Regions from separate parts of the Pradoshia sp. Z4_20 genome, predicted to be linked through region 2. Evidence: riboswitches for the same ligand, from Rfam matches in the RefSeq annotation. Region 2 holds a riboswitch; the other holds the start of a gene.
The links. A riboswitch is a leader RNA that binds a small molecule or an ion and turns the genes downstream of it on or off. The one in region 2 is predicted to bind glycine.
Positions count from the first base shown of each region.

Region 1 (16,302 bases), on a different contig from region 2:
GCAACTGTCTGGCTCCCTGTAAATTGCCTCGAAAAAATAAACTTAATTCCAATAGTAGTTTACGAGCTTTATCAGGATCAGTCCGGCATAAGGCAGATATCGTATTTAAACTATTAAATAAGAAGTGTGGATGAATCTGAGCCTGCAGGGCTTTAATCTCAGCATCCTTTAAAAGCCTCGCCTGCCGTTCCGCTTCTGCCAGCTCAAGCTGAGTTGAAAATAAATTAGCCAGCCCCTCTGCTAACTGCTGCTGAACTCTGTCTAATTTATCCGGCTTTGTATAATACAATTTTAAAGTTCCAGAGATTTCCCCCTTCACTTTTAAAGGGAGGACGATGGCAGCTACGAGCGGACAGTCCTTATGCCTGCACTCGATTTCCTCCTTCGATTTGGCTATTGAAACATATCCTGATTCAAGTACTTTTTTAGTCAGCCCAGTACTCGGCTTCACGCCAGGTTTATGATGATCGGAGGCTGCCCCCAAATGTGCAAGAACCAAATGTTCATCCGTGATAGAGACAGCATCTGCATCGGTTAAATTAAGCATAATTTTTGATATTTCTTTGCATGATTGGGTGTTTAAGCCCTGTCGAAAATGCGGAAGAGTCTGGTCCGCAATTAAAAATGCCTGATTGGTTTGATTCGCACGCGCTATCTCCCCATCACGTTTTATAGACTGAACGATCAGCATAAATAATAGTGTTCCGAATCCATTCATGGTGATCATTGGTAAACCGATAAACTGCACGAGGCTCCATGCATGCTCAAGAGGTTTGGCAGTCGCAAGGATAATCACCATTTGCAAAGCTTCGAGGGACATCCCAATTCCTGCAGCAAACAAAGGAGTTATCTGACCCCCGCTCCTTTTTCTTCTGTTGCCTATATACCCTGCCAATATTCCGGCCAGGATGGTAGAAAGGGCGCAGGAAAAGGCTGTAAACCCTCCCAATGTATAACGGTGTATACCGGCTATCAGACCAGCTCCTCCTCCAACAACGGGACCTCCCAATAATCCGCCTATCACAACACCCATCACTCTTGTATTAGCAATGGCACTATCTTCTCCAATAGCTGAAAGCCATCTATTCTCTTCAACCATAGAATGATAAACTTCTATTCCAGTATAATTACTAATAACCCCAAACATGCCGAATAATAGAAATAATTTCAACTGCTCATTTAGATTATGGTCTGGGTGAATGATTTGGCGAAAGGAATTCATTTTAGAAATTAAAAAGGCTACAATGACAATAATGCCTACCTTTTCAAGCATAATTGGGACTAAATCTAACATAGCCATCTCCCCTGGTTAGCGAACTTTCCATCCTCTTCTATAATTGTTAATTCTCCCTTTATTATATTTGAAAAATTAAGAAAAACAAAAAGATAGCCCTTTCATTACTATTGTTATATTAAATGCACACTTCTATTATAGTTTCATCCTTTAAATCCCTTGACACAGTTTACAATGAAATTATATTCTTGACTCTGTGACTCTATTAAAATTCATTTTTATTCACAGCTCTGCTCTCCGTTTTGCAATAGCAGCAGTAACGTCTTCTCACTTGAGTAAACGATTCTGTATGTCTTGTTATACGGGGTTCAGAAAGCTAATTAAACTTCAACAAGGAGAATCGTTATGTGGTTTATTTTTTCACTACTAACAGCTTTAGCATGGGGTGGTGCTGACCTATTTTATAAAAAGGGATCAGACAGCAACGACAAGTACAGCCATATTAAAATTATCATCATGGTTGGTCTTGTCATGGGAATTCATGCAACAGCCTATATGATTATAAAAGATATACAGTTCAATCCAATGGAGATGATTCATTATTTACCAGTATCTTCTTTATACATCCTTTCCATGGCATTTGGGTATATTGGTTTGCGCTATATTGAATTGTCTATCGCCTCACCAATACAGAATTCCTCAGGTGTCGTAACAAGCATTCTGCTCTTCATCTTTTTCACTCATGAGCTAAGTATCATTGAAGTACTTGGGATTATCATTATCACTCTTGGGATTGTGGGAATTGCCGTTCTGGAAAAAAGAGCAGAAGATGAAGTTCGTCGACTGAATTCCGAGCATATCGATAAAAAATACCAAATTGGTTTCTTGGCTATTATCTTCCCAATTTTATATTGCATTATTGATGGACTTGCTACATTTGCGGATGCCATCTATCTGGATGAATTGAATCTAATCAGCGAAAATTCAGCTTTACTTGCGTATGAATATACCTTTTTCCTATGCGCTGCCGTATGTTTTATCTATCTTCGCTTTATAAAGAAGGAATCCTTCCATGTATTTAAAGAGCGCGATAAAGGGATAGCAGCTATTTTGGAAACGATTGGTCAATTTTTCTACGTATTTGCCATGGCATCAGGCTATGCAATTATCGCAGCACCATTGATTGCTTCTTACAGTATCTTTTCAATTATCCTGTCACGAATCTTCCTAAAAGAGAAGCTGACTAAAAAACAATACATGATCATCGCAGTTGTTATCTTCGGTATTATCCTGCTGGGGATAGCGGATGAACTCTAAATTTGAATTTGCCTTTTAATAATGTAGATTAAAGACCAAATCCCTTATGGATTTGGTCTTTTTTTCAGAATGAATTGTGCTACTGCTAAGATAAACATGAAAAAGAGAGCTTTCGATTCTGGCCTTCCCCTTAACCTCACTGCCATGCTTATATATCTGAAGGAATACTCCTCAAGATGTTTAAATTAGTAAACAAAAAAAGAGAGAGACCTAGTACCTTTCTTTACTATTTAATACTTATTGTAATGGTTTATCAGAACTGAAGCTTGTTTAGTATCATTAATTGTTTGTTCAAAAGCATATGGGTTAAATATATTTCAAGTAAATCTTGGTCTCTTCCATATGCTTCAACAAATCATTTAATTACATGTACTTAGTTTGACAACATAATAATTTAGTGATAGCATTTTTTCCATAACATTTTTTCAGAATTATGTTAATAAGGTAACATACTCTGATAATTGATAATTTAATATAGCACGCTTTGATCGCTGTGGATAAAACTATGGCGGGAGCAGCTTCTGGAGAGACTGTATTTATACAGCGCCGAAGGATTCACAATCTCAGGCAAAAGGACAGAATGGTAACGATTTTTGTTATTCTTGCCCTTTTAGAGATTGGAGACAACCAATCTCTTTTTTTATTTTCCAATATCAATAGTGAGGTGAGACATAGTATCTAAATCAAGCGAGAAAAATGATAAATATCTATTTTACTAGGTGCCTGTTTTAGACATCTAAGATTAAACGGGGGCATGCAACTTGGCTAAGCAAGAGTTAAAAAGGGATTTAAAAAATCGTCATGTACAATTAATAGCAATTGGGGGCACAATTGGAACCGGCTTATTTTTAGGCTCCGGAAAATCCATTCATTTAGCCGGTCCATCCATCTTATTTTCTTATCTGATTATCGGAGTAGCTCTATTTTTTGTTATGAGAGCACTGGGTGAATTACTTTTATCCAATACAAATCATACATCATTTATCGATTTCGCAGCTGAATATTTGGGTCCATGGGCTGGATTTGTGACTGGCTGGACGTATTGGTTCTGCTGGATTATGACAGCCATGGCTGATATTATCGCTGTTGGTTTATATACACAATACTGGTTTGATATCCCGCAATGGGTGCCTGCCATCATCTGTTTAGTAATTCTATTAGGATTAAATCTATTAACCGTCAAACTGTTTGGTGAGTTGGAATTCTGGTTTGCGATTATTAAAGTCGTCACTATTGTTGCACTAATTGTCGTAGGAATCGTACTGCTTGTGATTGGATTTGAAACAGATAGCGGAACTGTTTCTGTTTCAAATCTTTGGAATCATGGCGGCATGTTCCCGAATGGAATATCAGGGTTCTTACTATCACTGCAAATGGTTGTCTTCTCCTTCGTAGGTGTTGAACTGATTGGTGTATCTGCTGCGGAAACAGCTAACCCGCGCAAAAACATCCCATCTGCTATCAACAAAATCCCGGTACGGATTTTGCTGTTTTATGTAGGTGCCTTATTTGTTATTTTATGCATCAATCCTTGGGATCAATTAAGTGCAACAAGCAGTCCATTTGTAGGTGTCTTCGCCTTAATCGGTATTCCAATGGCGGCAGGTATTATCAACTTTGTTGTATTAACATCGGCAGCCTCTGCTGCAAACAGCGGTTTATTCTCAACCAGCCGGATTATGTACAACTTAAGCAATCATAAAGAAGCACCAAAAAGATTCTCAAAATTAAATAAGCACCATGTACCGAGCAATGCATTATTAACTTCTACTATTGTAGTTTCTGTCGGTGCACTGCTTAGCAAGCTGATACCAGAGCAGGCCTTTACAATCGTTACAACAATCAGCGCCATCTGTTTCATTTGGGTATGGAGCATTATTTTAATCTCGCATATCAAATATGTAAAAACAAGACCTGATTTAAGGGCTAAATCTACATTTAGAGCTCCATTAACACCAGCTATAAATTATGTAATCCTAGGTATGTTTGCTTTCATATTGATTGTGATGCTCATTGCTGCGGAAACACGTTTAGCAATGCTGCTTACACCATTATGGTTTGTCTTATTGATTATCATATATAACTTTCATAAAAAGAAGAGACTAAGATAATAGAGCAAAAGCAAAAATAATAATGCACTCCAGTTGTTAGATTACACTTAACAATTGGAGTGCATTTTTTTCTATAGTATTCTATGGTTGAATGAAAACTTAGTACAGCTCGGTACCGAATTGAGCAAAATAGTTTCAATAAACTATTTCCTTTATTTATGATTCTCAAGTTGCTCTTTCTTCTGAGGTATTTTTACTGTGAAAGGCTCAAGCTCCACTGTATCTAAAAATGAGTTAAAATCAAATTGCAGAATGGCATGATCCATTTCAAAATTGGTGATTTTTTGAACCATATCCCCTTCATACACAACTTCTCCACTTAAATCAAATACTGATTGAAAATGCATTGTATCTTTATTAAGGACTTCAACATGATTCCGATGTATATAAAATGGCCAATCATCATCCAAATCAATCCGTGGGTCTATTATATTAAACTGATAACCTAAATTATGCAGTAAACGATCATAGTTCTCTCCCTTAAGACTCTTAGGAAATCCAAGTACTTGATAATCAACAATCAATTTATCCTGCTCATGTTTAATACTGTTAACTCGGATTGCCTTATTTGAACGTTGACTTTCCAATGTAAAGGAAGTACCGGTCGCTAAATCCTTCTCCGCTAAAGGTTCTAATCGTTCTAGATGTGGATAGAACGTGATGGTTTTAACATCTTGATTTAAATTCCCTATTGTAGATCGTCTAAATTCACGTACTTCTCCATCTATCCCCTTATTAAATCTTACACTGTTTCCAATATCCAACTCTTTCCCTTTATGGTCAGTTGCCTTCCATATGTATATCTCATCCTTCTCATACTCTGTGTTTGTTTCAAACATAACAGTCGAGGATATTCTGCCAAAGAGCAATTCATTTACTTTAATTTGAACATTTTCATTCGGATAGTTTTTTGTGTAATCTATTGCGGTAGCTTTATTCTTTTCTTGTGAAATTGGAATCGAGAATCTCCAGTCTCCATCAACTCCGTTTATAGAATGGATTGTGAGTGGCAGAGTGTAATTCTCTTTAAGCTCCTCATACGGATAATTTAAAGTCATTTGAAAATCATACCCATCTCCTTTTTTCTTATAAACAGTTGATTGCCCATTGAACCAAGGATCAGCATCCCCTTCATAGTTCTCAAAGTTTTCATCCATACTTAATTCTTCGCTCTCTTCGTTACTTTGCTTTTTTATATCGCCATCCACATGTCCAGTAATCGATACAATATATCCATCAAAATAAGCACTTGTCAGGGTTACATTAATCCCCTTTTTGGTACTAGTTTTATTTAATTCAGTAACGAGGTTTTGTTCGGCTAATTCTATTCCAAGCGGATCATTAAAGTCTTTAAATATTCCGCCGACTATAGGAGCTTTAGCCAGCACTTTGTTCAACGACGGTATGATAAATCCTGAACTGATGGTCAAAGATAGAATCGCTATAGAAGCCACACCACCATACAGGAGTTTCTTCTTCGGTTGCCGTCTCTTTTTTTCATGTACCACCTGATTTAGACCATCATCAATAGCCTTTAACACTCTCTCTTTAGGTACTGGTATTTGGTTGAATGCATTCTTTAAATCCTTTTCTTCCATAGTCGAATCCCTCCTCATTCAAGATTTTTTTTAACGCCTCTTTCCCTCTGCTTAAATAGGTTTTAACGGTTCCTTCAGGTATTTGCATAATGGTGCTGATTGTTTTAATAGAATAATCATGATAATAAAATAAAAGAATACTTGTCCGATAATTCTCTTTAATTTGGGCCAAAGCATCCATTATTTCTCCGCAATCGAATTCTCTCTTTTCCTCCGATTGCGGAATCATACCGATTAATATTTCATCCGAAAAAGGTATAACAGTTCCTCTCTTTTTGACCACTTGGCCAGCACAACGAATGATAATTTTTGTGAGCCAAGTCATGAAGTACTCAGGATGTTTTAAGGAATGAATAGAGATAAAGGCCTGATAGGTTGCGTCCTGAACCACATCCAATGCATCCTCCTGATTATTAACATATATATAAGCTGTTCGATATATTCTTTCATAATGCTGTTTAACTAATCGTTCAAAACTCTTTTTATTGCCCTTTATTGCTTTCTTGACCAGCTTCTGCTCCTCCTTATAATTCACTCTCTCGCCCCCTTCTGCCTATTAGTGATGAATTCTCTTGAAATGGTTTCAAATATTGGAAGTTTTTTATTTTTATTTAGGATACTTAGCACACACGTTAGATTTATCTAGTTTCACACTACATCAACCAGCTTCACATTACCTTTATTTTTTAGAAAAATAATCCTACTAAAGCACCCATGATATTAAAAATATTATCTATCTACTAAGCCCTCATATATAAAAAAAACGTACAAAAAAACAGCCTTACATTCATAATTAAATGTAAGACTGTTTGAGGTTTATTTTATAAGGTTATTGGTTGGAATTATTCGTGTTTGTGCATATCGATGACCATACGGCCTTGGATTTTACCTGCTTCCATTTCTTCAAAAATATCATTTACTTCATGTAAGCATCTTGTTTCAACAATTGGAACTACTTTTCCCTCTGCTCCAAATTGGAAAGCCTCTTCTAAATCCTTACGTGTACCAACTAAGGAACCAACAATTTGGATACCGTCTAATACGGTTTTCACGATAGCCAAATCCATTGTTTCAGGAGGTAATCCTACTGCAACAACTTTAGCAGTAGCACGAACAGAGTTTACTGCCTGGTTAAAGGCAACTTTAGAAACAGCCGTTACAACAGCAGCATGAGCTCCACCAACTTTTTCCTGAATCCATTCACCTGCATCACCATCAGTTAATGGATTACATACAAGGTCTGCTCCTACTTCTTTTGATAGCGCCAATTTATCATCATTAATATCCACTGCGATTACTTTCGCATTGAATACATTTTTCGCATATTGAATGGCAAGATTGCCTAAACCACCGCAACCATAAATTGCAATCCATTGACCTGGTTTAATATCGGAAACTTTGATTGCTTTGTAGCAAGTTACACCTGCACAAGTAATACTGCTTGCTTGAGCTGGGTCTAATCCTTCAGGAACTTTAACCGCATAATCCGCTTCTACGATACATTGTTCAGCCATTGCACCATCAACAGTGAAGCCTGCATTTTGTACGCTGCGGCAGAATGTTTCATTTCCTGTTACACAGTACTCGCAAGTTCCGCATCCTTTAAAGAACCAAGCAATGCTGACACGATCTCCTACTTTTAAACTTGTCACATCGTCTGCGATTTCTTTAACGATTCCGATTCCCTCATGCCCTGGAACTCTTCCTGGAACTGCGCCGAAATCTCCTTTTGCTACGTGCAAGTCTGTATGACATACTCCGCAATATTCTACATCAACTAAAGCTTGACCGGGTTTTAACTTAGGAAGCTCCTTTTCAACTAATTCTAACTTACCAGGGTTCGTTGCACTCACTACAGCTGCTTTCATTCCAATCAATCCTCCGTATGTATATTAAATTGCTCAATGTTTCACATACTTATTATAATTATAATAGTTAGCAAAGTAAATACATATTGAACGATTTTATATATTCAGATTATTAAAATATATACATCTCCAACTAACTTCCACAAATACGACTAAATTACGTGTTTTAGCAGAATTGTATACTCAGAAATGTATAATACACCTCAAAATCCAATACACCACGTGTTGCTTTCTTACTAATAAATCCATAAACACTAAAATGGCCATTCCATTTGAAGAGAAGGCCATTTTAGTTTCTATATATGATTATCATATTTGCATTTGTACAATGATTATTCAGCTTTTACTAATATTTTAATATGATTTCGTTCGTTTAATAAACCTTCAAAGCCTTCTTCAATCACATCATCCAACTTAATTCGTTTGGTAACGAGTTTGTCAGCTGGGAAGTAGCCCTGAGCCATTAAATTGATAACAGCAGGAAATATATCACGGTATCCAATAATACCGTTGATTGTACGTTCTTTCATAACAATATCGTTTGGATGAATAGACGCTTCTTTTTCAAAAATACTAACAATCATCGTTTCACCATTAAATTTAGTTGAATGAATAGCTTGTTTTAAAACAATCGGTACTCCTGTTACTTCATATGAAACGTCAACACCGCCATTTGTCAATTTAGTTAATTGTTCAACGACATCACCCTGATTCGGATCGATAGCAATAGCACCAAGTTCTTCTGCTTTTTGCCTGCGTTGTTCTGATAATTCTACTGCATAAATTTCAGCCGCACCAGCTGCTTTTAACGCTTCAATAACTAATAAACCAATTGGTCCTGTTCCAAATACCGCTGCTTTATCGCCAACTTTAAGTTTACTTTGTTTAACAGCGTGTACAGCAACAGCTGAAGGTTCTACGAGTGCCCCTTGTTCAAATGAAACATTTTCAGGCAGCTTATGTAACATATGTTCCGGTATAGAAGCGTATTCAGAGAATCCTCCACCGCCTCCTGCTAAACCATAAAAGCCCATTAGCTCACATAGATTATATTTTCCTTGTTTACAAGCTTCGCATTTTCCACAGGAGTAGACGGGCTCAACTGTAACACGGTCACCAACTTGGACTCTGGTTACGCCTTCGCCAACCTCTACAACTTGTCCAGAAAATTCATGTCCCATTACAATCGGAGCTTTCTCCTTACTCAATGGGTGTGGCTCTTCGGTTGGGATAAAAATTGGACCGGCTGTATATTCGTGTAAGTCACTTCCACAAATACCGCACCATTCAACTTTAATTTTTGCTTCTCCCTTTTTGGCAGTAGGTTCCTCTAAATTGTCTAACCTTAAATCTTTAGCATTGTACCATCTGAGTGCTTTCATATTGGTCATCTCCTAAAATTTTGTTAGAAACGCATAATACAGAACACTTTTATTATATCATTATATCGATTGATAACAAATTTATTAACTGATTAATCTGAATTATATTTGTTTTTATGACAAACACTTGAACAATAGAAAGGTAATCTTAATAACCCCTAAAAATATCTTAGTCATATATTTGTGTAAAATAACTTAAATATTAAAGGATGACTCCATCACTAAGAGCCATCCTTTAATTCACTAAAAACCAAGTTTTAATTAAAATCCTGCTTACGCTTCAATTCTTTTGCTTAAAAACAACTTAACTTCATCCATACTTGGATAAGAATTCTGTGTACTACGTTTTGTGACACTTAATGCTGCAAAGGCATTAGCCATTTTTATCGATTGGACAATATCCCCATTCTGAATATAATTATAGGCGAAACAGCCGATGAATGCGTCTCCGGCCCCCGTTGTGTCTACAGCATCAACCTTGAATGAATCAACGATTTGCGTTCCTCTATCGGTTATCCACATCACGCCTCGGCTTCCCATCGTCACGATAACATTTTTAACTCCTTTATCTATCAGGCTGACTGCAGCAGCTTTAATTTGCTCAATCGTTGAAACAGGCATGCCAGTCAAGATATCCAGTTCACTTTCATTGGGAACAAAAAAGTCACATTTGCATACATAATTGAAATCCAAATTTTTGGTAGCAGGAGCAGGATTCAGAATAACAGGAATCCCATGCTCGTTCCCAAATTCTATCGCCCGATAAACGGTTTCGAGCGCGATTTCTAACTGAAGAATAATTAAAGAACATGTCTTGAGCTTTTCGGCCGCTTTATCGACATCCTCAGGTAAAAGGTACTGATTGGCCCTTTAATGATTAAAATACGATTTTTGGAATCCGAATCTACAAAGATTGGTGCGACCCCGCTGCTGCTTCCGGGGACCTTATTCGTAAATTCTGTATCAATTCCATAGCGTTTAAGATTTTGAATGGTGTTATCTGCAAAAATGTCATCGCCTACCTTCGTAACCATCATGACCTTGGAGCCCAGTTTTGCAGCTGCCACTGCCTGGTTGGCCCCTTTTCCTCCACACCCCATTGAAAAGCTAGGTGCTTCAAGTGTTTCTCCCTCTTCTGGCATTCTATCAATATAGGAAATTAGATCGACCATATTGGATCCTATCACCGCAATATCCATGCTATTACCACCTTATTTTTCTCTTGCCGACTGAATTAAATATAGATCATTTTTTTTTGCAGCGCTGCATTTCGGCAGAATAAGAGCGCCCGTATCTGTTGGTTGCTGTTAGTAAAATTAAACAGCCTGTCTCCAATCTCTTGTTCCATTCATGGGTGAATAATTCTCTTTAGATGTAATAGATAACCTGCAAAATTTATCTATCTAGTAACGAGTAATGGAAGACACATTTTTTTCCTATTTCTATACTACACTTATACATCATATTTCTCCTATATTCACAGTCATATTATTTGAAATTTTATTAAATTAGACAAATAATAGTATAGAAAACGCTTCACTGGTGTATTTTTATTCCAAAGTGGCATCAAAACTTTATATTTAAGAGTTTTCAATACGAACATAGGGGAGATATCAACATGATTTATGCAAATCCAAATACAGAAGGCGCAGTTGTGCATTTCAAAGAGAAATACGATAACTTTATCGGCGGAAAATGGGTCGCACCTGTTAAAGGTCAATACTTTGAAAATAAATCTCCGGTAACCGGAGAAGTTTTTACAAAGGCTGCTCGTTCTTCTGCTGAAGATATTGAATTAGCATTAGATGCGGCACATGCAGCAAAAGAAGCTTGGGGGAAAACTTCTACTGCTGAACGTGCACGTATTTTAAATAAAATTGCAGATTGTTTAGAAGAAAACCTGGAAATGCTCGCTGTAGCTGAGACTTGGGATAACGGGAAAGCAGTACGTGAAACATTGAATGCTGATGTTCCTTTGGCAATTGATCACTTCCGTTATTTCGCAAGTGCCATTCGTACACAAGAAGGAAGAACTACTCAATTAGATAATGATACAGTAGCTTACCACTTCCAAGAACCACTTGGTGTTGTTGGTCAAATCATTCCTTGGAATTTCCCAATTCTAATGGCTGTCTGGAAGATTGCCCCGGCATTAGCAGCAGGTAACTGCATCGTATTAAAACCAGCTGAACAAACTCCTGCATCCATTATGGTTCTTGTTGAGTTAATTCAGGATATACTCCCAGCGGGTGTTCTGAACATCGTAAATGGTTTTGGTATTGAAGTAGGAAAACCACTTGCAACAAATCCACGTATTGCGAAGATTGCCTTTACTGGTTCTACAGCAGTGGGACGCCAAATAATGCAATATGCTACTGAAAACATTATTCCTGTCACATTGGAGCTTGGCGGTAAATCACCTAACGTATTCTTTGAAGATGTAATAGACAAAGATGATGAATTTTTAAATAAAGCAATCGAAGGCTTAGTGATGTTTGCTCTAAACTCCGGTGAAATTTGCACATGCCCTTCCCGTGCATTAATCCAGGAATCAATCTATGATAAATTTATGGAACGTGCATTAGAGCGTGTGAAAGCTATTAAGATTGGCAACCCACTTGACACAGAAGTTATGATGGGCGCACAGGCTTCAAATGAACAAAAAGAAAAAATCTTATCCTACATTAAACTCGGCAAAGAAGAAGGTGCTGAATGTTTAATTGGCGGAGAAGAAAATGACCTTGGTGAAGACCTTAAAAATGGTAACTATATTAAACCGACTGTTTTCAAAGGTCATAACAAAATGCGTATATTCCAGGAAGAAATCTTTGGTCCAGTTCTTAGTGTAACGACTTTCAAAGATTTTGACGAAGCAATGGAAATTGCAAATGATACCTTGTACGGATTAGGTGCCGGTGTATGGTCCCGCAGTGGAGATCTTGCTTACCGTGCCGGCCGTGCGATACAAGCTGGTCGTGTATGGACAAACACATATCATCAATATCCAGCAGGTGCTGCTTTCGGCGGTTACAAATTATCCGGTATCGGCCGTGAAAACCATGCTATGATGTTAGATCATTACCAACAAACAAAATGTTTGTTAGTAAGCTATGATAAAAATGCTCAAGGTTTCTTCTAAAAGGAGTGACTCTAAAATGGTAGAACGTGTCGTAGCAACCGAAGAGGCACTTCAATTAATAGATTCATTAAAAAGAACTCACGGCTCTATTATGTTTTACCAATCCGGAGGCTGCTGTGATGGATCTGCTCCCATGTGTTATAAGGAAGATGATTTTAAAACGGGGGATTCTGATGTATACCTCGGTTCCATTGGAGGAGCACCGTTTTATATCCATAAGATGCAATATGAGTACTGGAAACATACTCAATTGATCCTAGATGCTACTGATGGAAGAGGAGCAGCCTTTTCACTTGATAGTATAGAAGATTGTCATTTCATTACGAAATCACGAGTATTCTCTGATGAAGAATATGCAAAACTAAAAAATCAAATAGAAGCCTAAATAAAAATGCCCCAAAGTTATCAATAACTTTGGGGCATTTTCTATTAAACATTATTTATTCTTCTTTATTTATCACACATAATCTAACATTTTTCGACATATTTCTATTAAATAAACAAAATTATAGTCTCTCAATTTTGATTTTTTAGTTAATCTAAAATAAAATGGTATATTGTACTACATCATGCTAAAGGAGAGAGAATTTTTGGTTAAATTAAACAAACAGTCGGGTGTTCCAGGCATTCCGAACACAGGTTTTTTCGGACACCCTAAAGGACTTTTCACATTATTTTTCACAGAGTTTTGGGAACGTTTTTCGTATTATGGAATGCGGGCCATCCTGGTCCTCTACTTATACGCTGAAGTTAGCAAGGGCGGACTGGGGTTTGATCAAACCACAGCCATGTCAATTGCTGCAATCTATGGATCTTTAGTCTATCTATCAGGTATTATCGGTGGATGGGTTGCAGACCGTTTACTTGGGACAAGCAGAACCGTATTCTACGGTGGAGTTTTTATTATGCTTGGTCATGTTGTTCTGGCATTACCGCTCGGGGCTGAAGCCTTTTTTGCCAGTATGTTCTTAATTATCATTGGTACCGGATTGCTAAAACCGAACATTTCCAGTGTTGTTGGTGACTTATATACAAAGGCCGACAATCGCCGGGACTCAGGATTCAGTATCTTCTATATGGGGATTAATTTAGGTGCTTTTATAGCTCCATTTGTTGTAGAAGGATTACGTGGGCATTACGATAGCTACCATGCAGGTTTTTCAGCTGCTGCTGTAGGTATGTTTCTTGGATTAATCGTATTTGTTATTACGAAAAAGAAAAATCTGGGCACCATTGGAACACAGCCACCTAATCCATTAAGCCCTGAAGGCAAAAAGAAATTTGCTCTTTATTTTGGGGTAACAATTGCTCTATTAATTGTCCTTTTCTATGCTCTGATTACAATCGGTTGGCTAACCATTGATCGATTTGTTTTACTCGTAACTATTTTGGCAGTTATTATACCAGTCGTTTACTTTGTTTGGATGTACAAAAGCTCTAAAACAACTGCAGAAGAACAATCAAGATTACTTGCCTATATTCCATTATTCCTGTCAGCAGTTATCTTCTGGGCTATTTATGAACAAGGCTCTAATTTACTGAATATTTATGCTTTAGAACGGACTAATTTAACATTGTTAGGCTTTAAAATCGCACCTGGTGTGCTACAGGCAATGCCTGCCCTCTTCGTGATCATCTTTGCACCAGTTGCAGCTTGGTTATGGATGAAGCTTGGGGATAGACAGCCTTCAACTTCCAGAAAATTTTCAATTGGCTTGCTATTAGCAGGTCTATCATTCATTGTGATGCTTGTACCAGGATACTTAAGTGGCGGTGACTCACTTGTTAGTCCTTATTGGCTCATATTGAGCTACCTAATCGTCACACTTGGAGAGCTTTGTCTATCTCCTGTTGGTTTATCTGCTACAACTAAATTGGCACCTGCTGCATTCTCCGCTCAAACGATGAGCCTATGGTTCCTCGCTAGTGCTGTTGCACAGGCCATAAATGCACAGCTTGTAAAACTTTATAGTACGGAAACGGAACTCCTGTATTTTGGATTAATCGGTGGATTCGCAATTCTATGTTCAATTATTATTTACTTCATCTCACCAACCATCCAAAAATACATGAGAGGCGTTAAATAAGAAAAAAGATGCCCCTGGTTTTAAAACCGGGGGCATTTTTATGTTCTGGATGTTCTCTGCTATAAGGCAGCGAACAGATAACCACTTTAGCGCTGTCTGTTCACCATATAATTCAATAAGTGCTTTAAAAATGAACTCTTCGGTGAAATCTGTACAATAGCTTCCATAGCATAGCAGTAATGATCCCACATTACTTTACGAGCACCCTCCCTGCCAAGAACTGATACAAATGTAGAATTATTATTCTCTTTGTCCTGTCCGACTGGTTTTCCAAGTAAAAGGTCATCCCCCTCCAGATCAAGCAAGTCATCTTTAATTTGAAATGCGATTCCGGCATGTTGGGCGAATTTTTTTAACTTCTCTATCTCGGATTCCCCTACTTGAGCAAGAATGGCAGGCATAATGAGTGATGCCTCAAATGCGATTCCTGTTTTGTAGAAGGAAAGCGTGTTTAATTCCTCTAAAGTCAGCATTTTCCCTTTCGATTCCAAGTCCATTGCCTGCCCTCTGCACATATCCATGGCTACCTGGGATGAATATCGAATTAACTGTAGAACAGACGCAGCATCAAACTGTTTCAGTGATGCTTGTTCCTTCATAGCATTCTGAATAAGATATACTGAAGTTATTTCTGCTATTCCTGTATTATGGACCGTATGCAAGGTAGCACGGCCTCTTCGAATAGGCGCATTATCCTGAGATGGCAGATCATCGAGAATAAGAGATGCCGTATGCATATATTCCAGGGATTTAAGAAGCGGCACAATCGCTGTAGAATCCAGCCCATACTCCCTGACTCCCATCATCCAGGTCACGATTGGCCTTAGCCTCTTTCCATCACCTTCAAGACTGTAATTTGCCGCATCAATGATTGGATCATTCGTCAAAAGTGTAGATTCTAGTTGATTAATAGGCAGATATTGATTAATCTCCTGACGAATGCTCTTTATTGTGTTAGCAAATTCGCTTTCCTCTTGACGATCCTTTCTCAGATTGGAAAGGATATGATCTCGGAGCAATTTATCAAAGAAATCCACATCATCTGCTTTCTGAACCATCGTTTGGATAAGGCGATTAAATGTCGGCATATTTGCTGTTAATAAATTCATCAATTCATCATACTGCTTAGTACCTAATCGTTCTTTATTTCTTTTTAGGCCATTAATTGCTCGATCTAGTATGACCTCACAAGCATGTGGATCAGAATCATATACATGATGAATCAAGTTGAAAATAACCGTCCAATATAATTCGAATGGGTTAATAAGGTCAGGACGCTTATCATGATAGGTTAGATAATACGTATATGGAGTGACCGCTCCTGCATCCATATCATCAAATAAATCCGCAAAGTCATCTGCCAATTGATTGTATATTCCATAGTAAAACGTGCGTTTGTTAAACCCTTCATCCTCTGGTGCACTAATAACAGAACGAACGATCAATCGTGAAGATGATGATTTTAATATGATTGGAATAAACAAATCTTCATTGGTGTAATGTTCATTTGTTAACTCTTTAACTCGGTCTACTTCCTGTGAATGAAAAAACACATACGCCTGGTCG
Region 1 is NZ_JBZAJD010000007.1:41,435-57,736, forward strand. It holds gene AC4BHP_RS14690 (sensor histidine kinase) at 1-1,294, opposite strand, end outside; gene AC4BHP_RS14695 (DMT family transporter) at 1,640-2,551, shown strand; glycine riboswitch at 3,063-3,140, shown strand; gene AC4BHP_RS14700 (amino acid permease) at 3,313-4,662, shown strand; gene AC4BHP_RS14705 (DUF4179 domain-containing protein) at 4,815-6,260, opposite strand; gene AC4BHP_RS14710 (sigma-70 family RNA polymerase sigma factor) at 6,211-6,795, opposite strand; gene adhP (alcohol dehydrogenase AdhP) at 7,103-8,128, opposite strand; gene AC4BHP_RS14720 (2,3-butanediol dehydrogenase) at 8,461-9,510, opposite strand; gene AC4BHP_RS14725 (PfkB family carbohydrate kinase) at 9,784-10,311, opposite strand; gene AC4BHP_RS14730 (PfkB family carbohydrate kinase) at 10,311-10,709, opposite strand; gene exaC (acetaldehyde dehydrogenase ExaC) at 11,129-12,649, shown strand; gene AC4BHP_RS14740 (DUF779 domain-containing protein) at 12,666-13,034, shown strand; gene AC4BHP_RS14745 (peptide MFS transporter) at 13,240-14,736, shown strand; gene AC4BHP_RS14750 (polyprenyl synthetase family protein) at 14,823-16,302, opposite strand, start outside.
Region 1: another riboswitch for glycine. It lies ahead of AC4BHP_RS14700 (amino acid permease); the one in region 2 lies ahead of gcvT (glycine cleavage system aminomethyltransferase GcvT).

Region 2 (16,302 bases):
TAACTAGATTCAGCCGTGAAAGCAAGACCACACAGGAGAATATCGATAAATTTCAAAATCGATACTGGAAAGCAGAAGAGTATTATATAAAGAAAGTTACCCCGCTAGAACGAGCTGATTTGGTTATCAAGAATGATGATTAGATCTTTAGGATGGATCTAATTAAAACAGCCCTTCCGAACGATTCGGAAGGGCTGTTTAGATCGGTGAGCATCCTATTATTATTCAAATGCCTCATATACCTTTAATTTCTTTCCTTTAACAGTTTTATTCTTCATAGCCTGTAAGACGATTGGACCTTTATTGTTCAATATTTCAACAAATGTAGCCTGGTCTTGAATTGTGATAATTCCAATGTCTTCAGCAGATATGCCTTCAATTTTTGCAATTGTCCCCACAAAATCGACAGCTCTCAATTTCTTTTTCTTGCCGCCATTGAAAAACAGCTTCATAATTCCACTGTTTAATTCGGTCGTTTTATCTTCCTTTATCTCATTTTCGAACATTTTTGATTCGAAATTCGGCCTGCATTTTTCTACTTCTGCTTCAGTTGGCTCCTCTTTTACCTGAATAGCAAAGCCTATATATTCTTCTGTCTCTCTCAATAATTCTTCATCAAAAGGAGTTACAAAAGAAATGGCTACTCCCGTATGTCCCGCACGGCCCGTTCTTCCCGTCCTATGTACATAGGATTCCTTTTCCACTGGAAAATCGTAATTCAAGACATGTGTAATATTTTCAATATCAATTCCGCGCGCAGCGACATCCGTGGCAATTAAATATCGAAACTCACCCCGTTTAAATTGATTCATAACATCGAAGCGGTCCTCTTGATACATTCCACCATGAATTTTACCGCATGAATACCCCCATTTAACCAATGTATCAAACAGATTGTTTACCTGTTCCTGTGTGCGGCAAAAAACGATGCAGCTATCCGCATTCTCTATCGTCGTAACTTTCCTTAGCAGCTCCGCTTTCTTTTCATGCTTGACCCTATAATAAGAGTGTTCGATCAACTGAGTCGTCATCTCTTTTTTGTTAATTTCAATAAAGATTGGTTCTTTTAAATATTGATTGGATAGGTTTTGAATATCATCCGGCAATGTTGCTGAAAACAGCATGCTGATTCGTTCCTTAGGTAATTCATTTATAATGGCTTCAACCTGATCAATAAAGCCCATATTCAACATTTCATCTGCTTCATCAATTACCAAATAGCGAAGTTCATCAACATTTAATGTACCTTTTTGAATGTGATCCAACACTCTTCCAGGTGTTCCAACAACAATATGATTTTTTTGCTTAAGCTCCAGCTGCTGCTTAGCAAATGATTGCTTTCCATAAACAGCAGCTGCTTTAATCCGCTTAAATCGGCCAATATTCGTTAAATCTTCCTTCACCTGCGCAGCCAATTCTCTGGTCGGGGTTAGGATAAGTGCCTGAGGCTTATTTTCAATCCACTCTATATGATGGCAAATCGGGATTCCATACGCAGCTGTTTTCCCACTGCCAGTTTGTGCTTTTACGATAAGATCCTGATTACCAATCGCAATTGGAATCACCTTTTGCTGGACCTCTGTCGGTTGAAAATAATTCATTTTACTTAATGCCCGAATAATTTCGGGACTTATGTTAAAATCATTGAAGCTATGTTCAGTCATGTATGTTCCTCTTTTTCGGTTACTTAGCTGATTCTCAACTTGAGAGATGCTTTTATCCATTATACCTGATTGGCACTGAATAATCGAAATTAGAACGATACTCTAATCTCAGGCTACCGTTCTAAAACACTGTATAATAATGAATCTCGCCAGCCTTCTCTCATGAACAAATGGTCGCGAATGATTCCTTCTCTAACCATTCCGACTTTCTCCAACACCTTAGCTGAACCTATATTTCTTGGATCACAGGTTGCAAATATACGATGCAGGTTCAGTTCCTTAAATCCAAATTCAATTAACAAAGACGCGACTTCTGTCGCCACTCCCTTTCCCCAATAATCCGGATTAACAACATAGCCAATTTCTCCAGCTTTATTAGTGAAACTTCGTATTGTAAGTTCTCCGGCCCCAATCATATTTCCATTATAAATAATTGCGAAGACAAACCTTGCTCTTGGTTTTTGTGTTGAATCCTCGATTACTTGGCTCACGAATTTTTTCGATTCTTCTTCCGTATTCGGTCCCCATGGCTGATACTGACAAACTATATCCTGTGATGCGTATTTATGTACATCAACCCAATCACTACTAATCATTTCTCTCAGCATGATTCTTTCATTTGAAAGGCAGAATATATTTTCGATCGTATTTCCCTCCCTATCCTGAACCACTTCATTCTTCTAAAAAAGCAGCTATCTGGTCATGATAGCTGCTTAAAATTTATTCTTATTAATTTTGATATCTCAATACAGGCTTACGAGCAGCCAGTGCCTCATCCAAACGGCTGATTACCGTTGTATGTGGTGCTTCCTGTACAATTTCCGGATTCTCCTCTGCTTCCCTGGCAATTTGAATCATAGCATCAATAAAGCCATCCAGTGTTTCTTTTGATTCTGTTTCTGTTGGCTCAATCATCATGCATTCTTCCACATTCAAAGGGAAATAAATGGTTGGTGGATGATAGCCAAAGTCTAACAATCTCTTGGCAATATCAAGAGCCCGAACACCAAGTTTCTTCTGACGTTTTCCGCTGATAACAAACTCATGCTTACAGTGCTTATCATATGGGAGATCATAGTACTCTGCCAATCTTCTCATCATATAGTTTGCATTTAAGACAGCATACTCCGTTACTGCCTTCAATCCGTCTGGTCCCATAGACCGAATATACGTATAGGCACGGACATTGATTCCAAAATTTCCATAGTACGGCTTTACTCTGCCAATTGATTGCGGACGATTGTAATCAAGCTGATAGCCATTCTCTTCTTTTACAATAAGCGGTTTTGGTAAGAACGGAATTAACTCCTTCTTAACCCCAACCGGCCCTGAACCTGGCCCACCGCCGCCATGTGGTCCAGTAAATGTCTTATGCAAGTTAAGATGAACAACGTCAAATCCCATATCACCCGGGCGAGCCTTGGATAGTACAGCATTCAGATTGGCACCGTCATAGTATAGTTTTCCACCGGCATCATGAATAATTTCGGCCATCTCGATGATCTGTTCTTCAAAAAGCCCCAGTGTATTCGGATTTGTAAGCATTAAGGCTGCTGTATCTTTCCCTACAACACTCTTCAAATCTTCCAAATCTACTAAACCATCCGGACCTGACTTCACGGTAACAGTTTGCAATCCCGCAACTGTGGCTGAGGCAGGATTCGTACCATGCGCAGAATCAGGAACAATTACTTTTACGCGGTCAAAATCACCATTCGCCTCATGATAGGCACGAATCATCATTAATCCCGTCCACTCTCCATGCGCTCCCGCAGCCGGTTGCAAAGTGACTTCGTCCATACCTGTGATTTCCTTTAGACTTTGCTGCAAATCATACATTAACTCTAAAGAACCCTGTACAGCTTCTGCATCCTGCAGAGGATGAACATGTGCAAATCCATTTAGACGGGCAACATTCTCATTAATTTTCGGATTATATTTCATGGTACAGGAACCGAGCGGATAGAAACCGGAATCGACGCCATGATTTCTTCTCGAAAGTGCCGTGTAATGACGCATGATATCCAACTCGGATACTTCAGGCAGCTTTGGTTCCTCTGTGCGAATGAACTCCTCAGGCAAAAGCTCAGTTAATGCTGACTCCGGAACATCCATTTCCGGCAACGAATAGCCGATACGGCCCGGCTTGGTTTGTTCAAATATTAATGGCTGATCCTGTTTATTCATGGAAATCCCCCAATTCCTGTGCAAATCTATCAATCTCTTCTTTTGTACGCAGCTCCGTCACTGCCACAAGCATATGATTGGTTAAGGCAGGATAATCACAAGCTAAATCATAACCACCAATTATGCCTTTTTGTAGGAGCATTTTATTAGCTGCAGCTACAGAACCATTTAACTTAACAACAAACTCATTGAAAGAAGGTCCTTCAAAGGCAATTTCAAGTCCATTTGCTTTTAATTGCTCCTTTGCATAATGCGCTTTTTGGAGATTTTGAAGCGCCATCTCCTGCACGCCTTTCTTACCTAACGCAGTCATTGCCACAGAGGCTGCGAGAGCATTTAATGCTTGGTTAGAGCAAATATTCGAGGTCGCTTTATCGCGACGAATATGCTGTTCCCTCGCCTGCAAGGTTAATACAAACCCACGCTTCCCATCCTCATCAACCGTTTGGCCAACCAAACGTCCAGGTACTTTTCTTATCAGCTTAGAAGTAACTGCAAAATATCCGCAATGAGGTCCGCCAAATGCAGCCGGGATTCCGAACGGCTGTGCATCCCCTATGACAATATCTGCACCAAAATCACCCGGCGGTTTCAAGACACCAAGTGAAAGTGGGTTACTTGAAACAATTAACATTCCTTTATGTTCATGAACAATTTGTTCAATTTCAGCTAAGTTTTCGATTCGGCCAAAGAAGTTTGGATATTGAGTAATAAAACCAGCTACCTCATCAGTCATCATACCCGCCAATTGTTCTGTATCCGTCACTCCATTTTTACAGGGGACAACTTCAAGCTCAAGATATTGGCCTTTTGCATAAGTGGATAAAACAGCCCGTGATTCCGGGTGCACTGTCTCTGAAACAAGCAGTTTCTTACGACGTGTATGTCCTGCTGAGAGCATGGCTGCCTCGGCCAGAGCAGTTCCCCCATCATACATGGAGGAGTTCGCCACATCCATTCCGGTCAGTTCACAAATCATCGTTTGAAATTCAAAAATAGCCTGCAATTCTCCCTGGGAAATCTCCGGTTGATACGGTGTATAAGCGGTATAAAACTCTGATCTTGATATAACGTGATCAACGATGACTGGCATGTAATGGTCATATACTCCCGCTCCAAGAAAAGAACTATGGGTCCTGAGATTGGCATTTTTCTCGGCCAGCTCAGTTAATTCTTTCAGAAGTGCTGATTCAGACTTTGCTTTTTTTAGCTTGTATTCACCCTTAAACCTTACTTTTTCAGGTATATCAGAAAATAAGTCATCGATTGATTCTACACCAATCGCTGTTAACATCTGTTCAGTATCCTGCTCTGTCATTGGTAAATAACGATGCTTCATTTTTTTACTCCTCCTGCCTGAGTGCGTTTATAAAATGGAGTACTAACAATTTTCGCCTTTAATCTTTTTCCCCGTATCTCAACCTCGACTACCTCATCAAGGTTAGCGAATTCTACATTAATCAGGACAAGGCCTACGTTTTTCTTTAAGGTTGGGGATTGTGTTCCAGTGGTCACTTCCCCGATGTTTTCATCCTTAACGAAAACCGGGTACCCATGTCTCGGAATACCGCGGTCAATCATTTCGATTCCGACAAGCTTTCTAGGGGCGCTATTTTCCTTCTGTTCCTTTAAAACTTCCTTACCAATAAAATGTTCTTTATCGGTTTTTACAGCGAACCCAATCCCCGCTTCGATAGGTGTAATCTTTGGAGATAACTCTTGGCCATATAAAGGAAGTTTTGCTTCAAACCGAAGCGTATCTCTTGCCCCAAGTCCACATGGAACCAATCCCTTATCCTTACCGAATTCTAAAAGATCTTTCCAAAGCTTCACTGTATCTTCACTCTTACAGTACAATTCAAATCCATCTTCACCGGTGTAGCCAGTTCTTGAAACAAGTACACTAATGCCATTTATCATGACATCTTCACGAAAAGCAAAGAAACCAATGGTATTGAGATCTACTTCCTCTGCAAGGTTCTGTAATATATCAGCTGCAAGCGGTCCCTGTAATGCCAATTGCCCTATTTGTTCCGATATATTTTTTAGTTCTACATCTTCGCTCGCATGCTTTTTTAACCACTCAAAATCTTTATCAATATTAGATGCGTTCACAACTAACAAATAATCATCTTCACCTTTTTTATAAATAATCAGGTCATCAACCGTTCCGCCATTCTCATAGCACATAGCAGTATACTGTGCCCGGCCCGTTTTCAGCTTACTGACATCGTTGGTCATCATCAGCTGCAAAAATGGTAAAGACCCAGCACCCTTAATCATGAATTCGCCCATATGTGATACATCAAAGAGGCCTGCTTTTGTACGCACTGATTCATGCTCCTGTTTAATGCCCGAAAATTGGACAGGCAATTCCCAGCCGCCAAAATCAATTGTTTTTCCTCCGTACTCCCTGTACACACTGATCAGCGGAGTCTGCTTTAATTCTCCCATCCTTACCCTCCTAAAATATTCGTTTTATACGGATTCTCTTGCTTGTTATGCCATTTAAATGATTGCTTGTTAACTTATTAAGTAAAACGCCGCTTTTCCACATTTGACCGAAGCGATATATCCTTCAGCGATCCACGAAAAAAAGGACAGAAACCTCCCTTATTAGGGGGGGCTCTGTCCTGATACCTGAAAGTTTACCGCCGGGTAACGTACTTCGGCGTTTCCTCTTGGGTGGCTTCACAATAAAGGAAGCGCTCTCCAGAGATGCGTCCAGCAAGAGTCTCTGTACCTGAGAGATTCATGGATTCACCATTTGCTCCTTCGGTGCCGCAAATACGGTCTCTCCCCTTGCCTTCATTCGCTCATATAATTATGTAAATTGGTCATACTAAACAAAAAGCAAGAGATAAGCCGTTTTCTAAATAGTCTTACATTTATATCCTACCATCAACAATTATCAGGTGGCAACATTTACGTTATCTCGATGAATGATTGGAAACTAAAAAAATATCAGTAACACCTCAGCTTTATTGGGGCAAAAAAATTGTTTAGGCGTCACTGAATAAATTCCTTATAATTTTCTGCCATCCGCATAAAGCATTTAATCAGATTTTAGCCGGAGATTAAACTCCTACTATTGTTTAGAAATTAATGACACCACCTATACCTATATAAGGTAAGAGAATTCTATTGAATTTAGTTAAATTACAAACAAGCATTTATCTAACTAGCTTAAATAAAGAAAGTTGGGATTCACATTGAGTTTAACACCAAAGGTCTATTTTGATGAAGATTGGGAAAAGGAGCTTGAGGAAAAGATTATGGAGGATGGCCCCTGGTGCAGCTACTCCCTTTTTAAACTCGGATTGGATGCCGAAAAGCATAATCTGATTCCAGATTTCAACGGCCTCCTTGCACCAAAGCATTTATCAGGATTTACACCTTTAACCCATCAGCTCGAAGCTGCTACCGAAGTCATTGAAAGAATGAATGGTAAAGCCATATTAGCTGATGAAGTAGGTCTTGGTAAAACAATAGAGGCCGGTCTGATCTTAAAGGAATATATGATTCGGGGCCTGGCAAGCAAAATACTAATACTAGTCCCAGCCTCTCTCGTATCTCAATGGGCACAGGAGCTTAATCAGAAGTTTCACATACCAGCTGTCATATACAGAAAGGGGTATGGGTGGGATTCTGAATGTATAATCACTTCCATAGATACTGCTAAACGAGAGCCTCATCGTTCTGCCATACTCGAACAAACCTATGACATTGTCATCATAGATGAGGCTCACAAGTTAAAAAACAATAAAACCAAAAACTATGAGTTTGTACAAAAAGTCCAGAGAAAGTTCTGTCTACTGTTAACGGCAACCCCTATTCAAAACAAGCTAGAAGAAATTTTTTATCTTGTATCATTGCTTAAGCCAGGGCATTTAGGAAGCTATGCCAAATTTAATGAACGCTTTTCTGCTAAGAAACGTTCATTAAAGGATGATGCTTATTTAAAAGAATTGGTTAATATGGTGATGATTCGAAATAAACGCCAGGATACCGGCATTGAGTGGACAAAAAGAAAGGTTGAAACAATTTTTATAGATTTCACCGAAAAGGAACAGGATCTATATGATGGAGTTTCTTCATTTAGGAAAGAATTGCCGGAGGGTATCGGGAGTACATTTTCTTCTTTAATCCTTCAGCGTGAGGCATGCAGCAGCAGGGAAGCCGTCTACTTTACGTTAAAAAATATGCTCGATCGAAACCCGGATGCCGGACTAAGCTTTAAGGAAGCCATACATAACCTTATCAACCTGGTCGAACTGGTTGATTGCAATTCAAAAGCGAAAAAAGCGCTTGAATTGATTCATTCTATAAAAGATAAGGTTATCATTTTTACCGAGTATCGAGCCACGCAATTATATTTGCAGTGGTTTCTTAAGCAAAATGGAATCACTTCTGTTCCATTCCGCGGCGGATTTAAACGTAGTAAGAAGGACTGGATGAAAGAACTGTTCGAAAAACAAGCACAAGTCTTAATTGCTACAGAAGCAGGTGGAGAAGGAATTAACCTGCAGTTTTGCCATCATATTATAAACTTTGATTTACCTTGGAATCCGATGCGACTGGAACAAAGAATCGGCCGAATTCACAGACTTGGACAAACAGAAGATGTCAGAATCTATAATTTTGCGACCAGGAATACCATTGAGGATCATATTATGAAAATTCTCTACGAAAAAATTCAATTATTTGAACGTGTCGTTGGGGAACTTGATGATATTCTAACGAGGCTGGAGGTTAAGAATCTTGAAGAGCATTTAACTGACATCCTCAATAAATCAAAAACAGAGGGTGAGATGAAGGTTAAAATGGATAATCTCACGTCTTTAATACAGCTTGCTCAAGATCTAAAAAAGGAGATGCCTTCACATGCAGCAACAGGAAATTCTTGAGTTTCTCGTTCAATTTTTCACAGCCAATCAATGCGAAATCATCAATCAAGGGCCAGGTCATCTAACTGTGCAGTTGACAATTGATATGGATAAAGAACTGATGAACCGACCTTTTTATTGGCATTATCTCGAGAAAGTTGGCGGAGTGCCTAATCCGATGAGCTTAACGTTTATCCTCGACAAAGAGGCAGCTCCTCCTGATTTAAAAGGGGAATTCATACATTTCGGATCCCCTCGCCTGCACCAAATATTCGCATCTGCCCAAAGACTATCGAAGCATATCCGCTTATTTGAGGAGATTAAAGTGACTAGTGGTCAGATGCCTTTATTTCCTTGGTTAGGTGTAAATGTTAATATCTCCTATGAATGCGACCGAAAAAAGGATTTATTCTTTTCAATAGGATTGAACCTGATTAACGGTCTTTTCGTTGAAAATTTCATTGATTCAGCTGATAAACTGTCGCTTACACCTAAAATATCTGATTATACATTTACCCTTACACCAATTATTCGGTATCAAAGCGGATTGCATCGTATCAAAACTTATATCCAAAATAAAATTAATCAGGATGACCATGGGTGGGCTGATGAGGCTCTCGTGCGCTGGAATAAAGATTTGAGTTTACTGAACCATTTTTATGAGGATAAAAAAGAAGAGGAAACTCACATGTATGACCTTGAAAAAGAAGCATTACGAATGCAATATGAACCCAGAATCCGTGTCAGCTTCATAAATGGCGGCCTTTTTTATCTTAGCGGTCAGGCTATCTAAAAGAGGTATTTAAAGTTAAGGCTGAATTCTCGCATCAACTAAACAATAGTTTAGAATAAAGCTTAATCTTTGATGAAGATATAAAAATGAATACAAAAAAGCAGTGGGTTGCAAAAAAATCCACTGCTTTTTTAAAGAAACTTTATTACGCCTTACGTTTAAAGAGCATTTCAATTGATAACGGAATGATTCCGAACCAATGGTTCATTAATGGCGGCCGATCATCTCTATGATGACGGCGTTGCTCTTTACGTACTTCCTTTGGCTGCTTCATATACACTAACCACTGAATTGTTAAAAATTTTATATAATCATTTGTTTTCATCGACATTCACCCATCAGAAGTATCTCCATTTATCATGGATGTTATTCATTAATTTCTAAAAAAGATGGCTAGTTTATGGTGATTTTCATTAATATCTCTTCTGTAATCTCCATTTTTGTTTTTCTGTCCGTATGAACCTGTAAATCAGCAGCTAACTTATATAGGTTAACCCTCTTTTGATAAAGCTGCACTATTTGTTCCTCTTTATTTCCGGACAATAAAGGGCGTGATGAGTCAGTCTCGAGCCTTTTTATGATTTCTGTCGGATTGGCATGGAGCCAAATAACGGTTCCCTTTTCCTTCATATATTTCCGGTTGTCTTCCCTAAGAATGATACCCCCGCCTGTCGCAATGATACAATTTTCGATAGGTAATGATTGCAACGCCTGCTGTTCTAGGTCCCTGAATCCATCTTCACCTACTTCATCAAAGAGCTGCGGAATCGACCTTCCTGTACGTTCAACCACCGTCTGATCACTATCATAAAAGGGACAACGCATTTTTTCAGCGAGAGCCCTACCCACAGTCGTTTTCCCAGCTCCCATAAATCCAATTAAATAAATGGCTTTCATCTCGCTCCCCCTAACTCCTAACTATCTATCCATTTCACTACTTTCTTTGCTTCAATTGAGTACGTAATCGTCTCCCGTCTCACCGTATGATCAGTCTGAATATCCAATGAGATCTCATAGAACCCTCTCTCAAGCGGTTTTATATGATAGCCTATTCTTCCATTATAATAAATCCATTCCCCTTTTGTCTCAGGAACACTATCATCATCAAGCATTAAGATTGCAGCATGTGTACCCGTATCACCCAGATAGGTGGTAATTAACCATTCGGTTTGATACTTATGATAATTCACTTCCTGAGCCATATTTCCTATCGAATACATACAAATGATAAAAATAACCGAAAAAAACAATAAAGCAACAGGCATAAATATTCCACGTTCATTTTTAAGAAGGTTCAAATTTGTATCGTTTGAACAGCCGTTTTTCATACATATCACCATTTATAAGAGTCACAGATATGATCAGTGACTCTCCTTCTTTTTTAACATGAAAGCTCTTAATATCTTGAAGGACCATTTCATGCCCAGCGCCATCCACTCGCCTTCTTACCATATTGTTATAGACTTCATATGTTATTTCTTCTCCACTTTTATCAAGTAAAAGGACATTGCTTTTAGGTACTCCAAAGTCTTTTGTCTTTTGAAATTCTCGTTCCAATTGACGTATAAAGATATTCCATTCCATCCTTGTATTTGTGTTCGTATCCCTGACATGCCAGTCTGTTATACTGGCAAGTGCACTCGTCATAAAGACACTTAATAACGAAAATAAACCAAGAGCAAATAATATCTCTACCAAAGTAAAGCCATCATCTTTCAGGCAGCTTTTCATACACTTTCTGTAATTTATCCTTTGAGTTGCTATACTCTGCATAATAAACGTTCCCTTCAAGATAAAAAGTATAGGCTTTCCCCTCAATCTCTGCTTGTCCAGTAAACAGTGGACGGCCGTTTATCTGATATTCATTTAAATTTTCAAACAATCTATTAAGAGCGGCTTCCTCCATTCTTAAGTCATTTTTTAGCGTAATGCTTTCCATATATGCCGGAAGCAATAAACAGCAGCATAAGATAAGTATTCCAAACGAAATCAGCAGGTCCAAGATAGCATATCCATGCTCTTTATACTTTTGATATATAAAATCTCCCCCTCCCTAATTGAAAGACAAGCTTGTATATCGTTTTACCATTTTTATCGGTTAAATAGATTGTTGTTGGATTTTGGATATTTCCTGCTGGAATATAGGTAATTGGCACATTGCCAACTTTTTTAAACTTGATTGATTCGGCCTTCTGAGTCGAAATAATATGACTGTTTGTTTTGTATGAGTAAGCTGAATATTCATTTTGGTCAGTTACAAATCTTAGTAAGACATACGTGTTATTTTCCATTGCATAGACCTGAGCATAGTAAATATCCTTCTCCAGTTGATTTAAAAATGCTTGCTGTTCATATGTTTCAAACATTTTACTTGTAACCGCACTTGCTATAGTCAGCATTAACGTCAGACATCCAAGTACAATCAACACCTCTACTAACGTAAACCCTTCTTCGTTCTTTTCCATTTTTATTGTCCCTGAAGAGTTACAGTCCCATCATCCGAAATCACCGCGGTTTTTCCTTCCGGACATTTAACATCCTCTTTTAAAAAACCAGAAGAGATAAGCTTCTCCATCGTCGGAAGCGTATCTTCCTTTAATTTATAGGCTTGTACCTGTCCCTCAACCATCTTTACGAATGCCTCGCATCCCTTACTATTAACTGCTTCCTGGTTTTTCATTACATTGGGTACTGTAATAATCAATAGAACTGATATAACCAGCATGACAATCAACATCTCAATCAAGGTAAAACCTTGTTCATTTTTGTATTTCATCAAAAACACCTTCCTATATCGTATTCATCAATGAAATCATTGGCATTAATATTGCCAAATACAGAAGGATCACTAAAATGGCAACAAGGCCAAACATTAATGGTTGAACCACCTTTATATATTTTTCAGTCTGCATCTCCATCTCATTTAACAGATATCTGCTGTAGTAAAGAAGTTCTTCTCCTAATAAACTATTTTTTTGCCCATGGCTGATTACTCGCTCAAAATCATTCATAAAAATTGTGAGATTCCCACTAATGCTTTCTAATGAATCTCCCTCCTGAAGACTTTTAATCATGTGATGGGTTATTTCCTTAACTAAACTTTTTGGATCCTGCTGACTCATAATCGTTAACGCATCAATAATCGAAATACCACCCTTTAATAATGAGCCCAGCTGCATAGAAAAATAATACGTTGTGGAAAGCTTTCTAAAAGAACGCAGGAACGGAATTTTATTCATCAGTAATTCCTGTTTTATTTTGGATAGTTTTTTTAAATAATAGTGGTATATAAACAAATGCATGGTTAGGAGCACAATGATAAAAAATGGAAGATTGTTAACGAGGGTTGCCAGTAAAACGGATAACTTTAAGAATATATTTGATTCCTGCCCTGCGCCCTGATACATACTTGAGAATTTTGGCAACAAATAATTTGTAAATACTTGCAGCAAGGTAAATGTAAAAACAAGTAGGAAGACTGGGTAATACAATAAATTTTTTAGTTTTGCGCGATCCTCACTTTTCTTAAGCCATATTTCGCCTCCATTCTGCAAGGATTTGGATAGCTGTCCGTGTTTTTCACCGTAGGATACTAAACCAACGAGCTCTTGTTCAAAATCGAGCCATTCTAAAAAGTCCCTAAAAGTATGGCCATCTTTCAATAGTTCCAATGCATCCTTAATTTCTTCTCGATACTTCTTTTTTCCATGAATAAGAGAAAATTCAATACCCTCATAAAGAGTAAAGCCATTCTCCAATAAATCGCCCAATTCCTGAAGAAATCTCGCCTGATCCCTGCAAGACCATCGGGACTTTAGATTACTCCTCATGCACCCACCTCTCATACTCTTTTTGATCCACAAATCCATAGGCAACAGCCTTGCTGATGAGAGAAGATAATTCCGGATAATGAAAGTTCACATCATCTCCCTCCATCTCTGCCCAAACCTTCGCCAATTCATTGCCATAAATCATTTCATGCACACTTACCCGCCCTCTGCTCTTTTCCATAAGGCAGTACGGTGAGCATTCACCCTTACAAAAAGGACAGTGCAATTCCAATAATCTTTGGGAGGTTACACCTAAAAGAGTTTGCTTTGCCTCCTCCTTGTCTATCCCAAATTCCAAAAGCCTTCTAACTGCACCCAATACATCACTGGCATGCATCGTAGTTAAGATTAAGTGGCCTGTTAAAGCGGCGCGCACCGCTATTCTGGCCGTTTCAGCATCCCTGATTTCTCCAATCATGATAATATCGGGATCGTGGCGCAGGGCAGCTTTCAAGCCTACTGAATAACTGATACCGGCTTTTTCATTAATCTGGACTTGAATGGCATCATCGGACTGATGTTCAACAGGATCTTCCAGTGTAATAATATTTCGGTTAACGGTATTTTTGGCATGATGGAGCATGGAATATAAAGTTGTAGTTTTACCACTTCCAGTCGGTCCACAGATGATCATTAATCCATGGGAATGTTTAAGCATGGAAATTAACGTAGTTGACATTTTTGGAAATAAGGAGATTTCTTCGATTGGGAGAGTTTGTAAACTTGGAATAATACGAATGACGAGAGATTCAGAGTATGGGGTAGGCAAGGTGGATAATCGGAGACCAATCCATTTATTTGAAACAAACATCGTTAAGGCCCCTGACTGAGGACGTCTTTTTTCTCCTATATCCATGCCGGCCATAAATTTAAAATGAGAGATGAGTCGTTGGGCCCTGTCTCTTTGGTAACTGCCTTCTGAAAATAAGCGATTGTGAATCCGATAGTAAAGATGGGTTTTCTTGCGTTGGGGAACAATGTGGATATCTGAGGCTTTGAATTTTACTGCTTCTGTTACAACTTTTTCAGCTAACTTATCGATGGTAAGCAATTCTCGTTTCACCTCCTTATATGTTACTCTCTTATGTTATTAGACATTAATTTTTCAATCCCTGCTGGCATAACGAAAGTTTCAAAATCTGTCACAATTCGTCGTTAATTTGGGTAATTTTTCATAATCATGAAATATTTCATCCCTTTTATTCTGTTAACATATTTACAGATTAATTTTAAAATTAAGATAGTAATATATACATGTTAAATATTGATTTATCAAAATGTGGCTAAATTACAACATATGTTTCCAAAGAGTCAGAATAGCCAAGAACAGCATATCAATGCTTGATTGACTGTATTATAATGGAACTATTAAGGAGCGCGAGGTGGACCACAATGGACCAAACATTAAAAATTACCAATGTATTATCAGATCCGACCAGATACTATATTTATCAGCATATAGCTAAAAGGCACAGCGAGGTGACGGTACAGGAAATTGCGGATATATTTGAGATTCACCCCAATGTTGCGCGTTTACATTTAACAAAGCTCGAAGATGTAAATATGCTTGTTTCTGAAACTAAGAAAACAGGAAAAGGTGGAAGACCAAGCAGATTATATAGATTATCAGATGATGTCATACAATTAAACTTCCCTTACCGCGATTACCAACTGCTTGCAAAAATAGCCCTTCAGACAATGTTCTCACTGGGAGAAGCAGGTAAGGAAGCGTTATTCAATACCGGAAGATTATTTGGGAAAGATTTGGCTGAACAGCATATGAAAGGAATTGGAGAAAGTCAGGACAGCCTGTCTTTCGACCACAAACTCTCTATCATAAAAGATGCATCGACTACTGCTGGATTCTATCCGGAATTCATAACAGCTGAGGATCATTCAACCATTTTCTTTAGAATACACAACTGTCCTTTTAAAGAAATTGCCTTTGAGCAAAAAGAAGCCGTATGCGGAATGCATTATGAGTTTTTACGCGGTATGTTCAGCGTCCTTTTTGATTCAATCGAATTAATAGAAGAGGAAAATATGTTTGATCATGCAGGTTGCCAAGCTTGCACATACAAGATGCTTGCCGGAAATTAATCACACAATTCAGTCATCCTATTTTAAGATAGTTTACATTCTTTAACAATATCCTTATAATAGTAGTGATGGAATTATAAGGGGATAAGGGAGGTTAAGGGATGGACAGAATGTTCAGAGTATGTGGTTTCTGGACTGGAATTATGGCAGTCATGTTCTTTGTTGGCGGTATGCATACTACATCACTCATCTTTTTCGGTCAAACTGGTTTCTTTGTTATTTTAAGCTATTTAAAATTGTCTGAAAGAATGTACTTATATGTTTTCGGTGCTTATTTAACAGTTTTCTTTGCAGGCTTCACCTATTGGACAACGTTCATGATGACTCCTGGAGCGGGACATTAATTTACAGTAAAACCTTGATTGAGCTGTAGCAATCAAGGTTTTTTTATATTCTTAGATTGAACTAAAACACTGAAACTATCACTAATCCAGTCTCCCAGAACTAATTGTTTGATTTGTCTGTTGCGCCTGGCGACAGGAGAAAAAGGATCTGCATCCGCATGTGGAACCAGCTCATCCAATATCCCTTCCTCTAATAAAAATGACTGTTGTCCTCCCCAGTACTCTAGATCAAGCCCTCTTCTCTTCCCTTCACATTTAAGCAATGAAAAATTGACGGTACTCGTTATATCTGTTTCTCCTGGATTTTCGAGAATTGAGCCGATTAATTGATGGTCCTTAAATCCTCTTAAGGTACCATTTTTACGGGCAGGTATATACAAATCCTCCGCATCCATTCCATAATCTATCGTCATGAGATATCCACTCTTCATTTTATCGACAATTTGCTCGTAGGCAACCATCATTGGGCATGGCACCTCTATACGATAAATAAACTCC
Region 2 is NZ_JBZAJD010000001.1:338,935-355,236, reverse strand. It holds partial or broken gene AC4BHP_RS01720 (kinase) at 1-143, shown strand, start outside; gene AC4BHP_RS01715 (DEAD/DEAH box helicase) at 222-1,664, opposite strand; gene AC4BHP_RS01710 (GNAT family N-acetyltransferase) at 1,778-2,272, opposite strand; gene gcvPB (aminomethyl-transferring glycine dehydrogenase subunit GcvPB) at 2,394-3,851, opposite strand; gene gcvPA (aminomethyl-transferring glycine dehydrogenase subunit GcvPA) at 3,844-5,190, opposite strand; gene gcvT (glycine cleavage system aminomethyltransferase GcvT) at 5,187-6,305, opposite strand; glycine riboswitch at 6,478-6,569, opposite strand; glycine riboswitch at 6,573-6,663, opposite strand; gene AC4BHP_RS01690 (DEAD/DEAH box helicase) at 7,127-8,758, shown strand; gene AC4BHP_RS01685 (YqhG family protein) at 8,736-9,530, shown strand; gene AC4BHP_RS01680 (YqzE family protein) at 9,676-9,855, opposite strand; gene AC4BHP_RS01675 (shikimate kinase) at 9,924-10,427, opposite strand; gene AC4BHP_RS01670 (hypothetical protein) at 10,445-10,795, opposite strand; gene comGF (competence type IV pilus minor pilin ComGF) at 10,815-11,261, opposite strand; gene AC4BHP_RS01660 (hypothetical protein) at 11,239-11,532, opposite strand; gene comGD (competence type IV pilus minor pilin ComGD) at 11,552-11,995, opposite strand; gene comGC (competence type IV pilus major pilin ComGC) at 11,998-12,306, opposite strand; gene comGB (competence type IV pilus assembly protein ComGB) at 12,320-13,360, opposite strand; gene comGA (competence type IV pilus ATPase ComGA) at 13,350-14,411, opposite strand; gene AC4BHP_RS01635 (helix-turn-helix transcriptional regulator) at 14,753-15,460, shown strand; gene AC4BHP_RS01630 (DUF2626 domain-containing protein) at 15,562-15,804, shown strand; gene AC4BHP_RS01625 (class I SAM-dependent methyltransferase) at 15,837-16,302, opposite strand, start outside.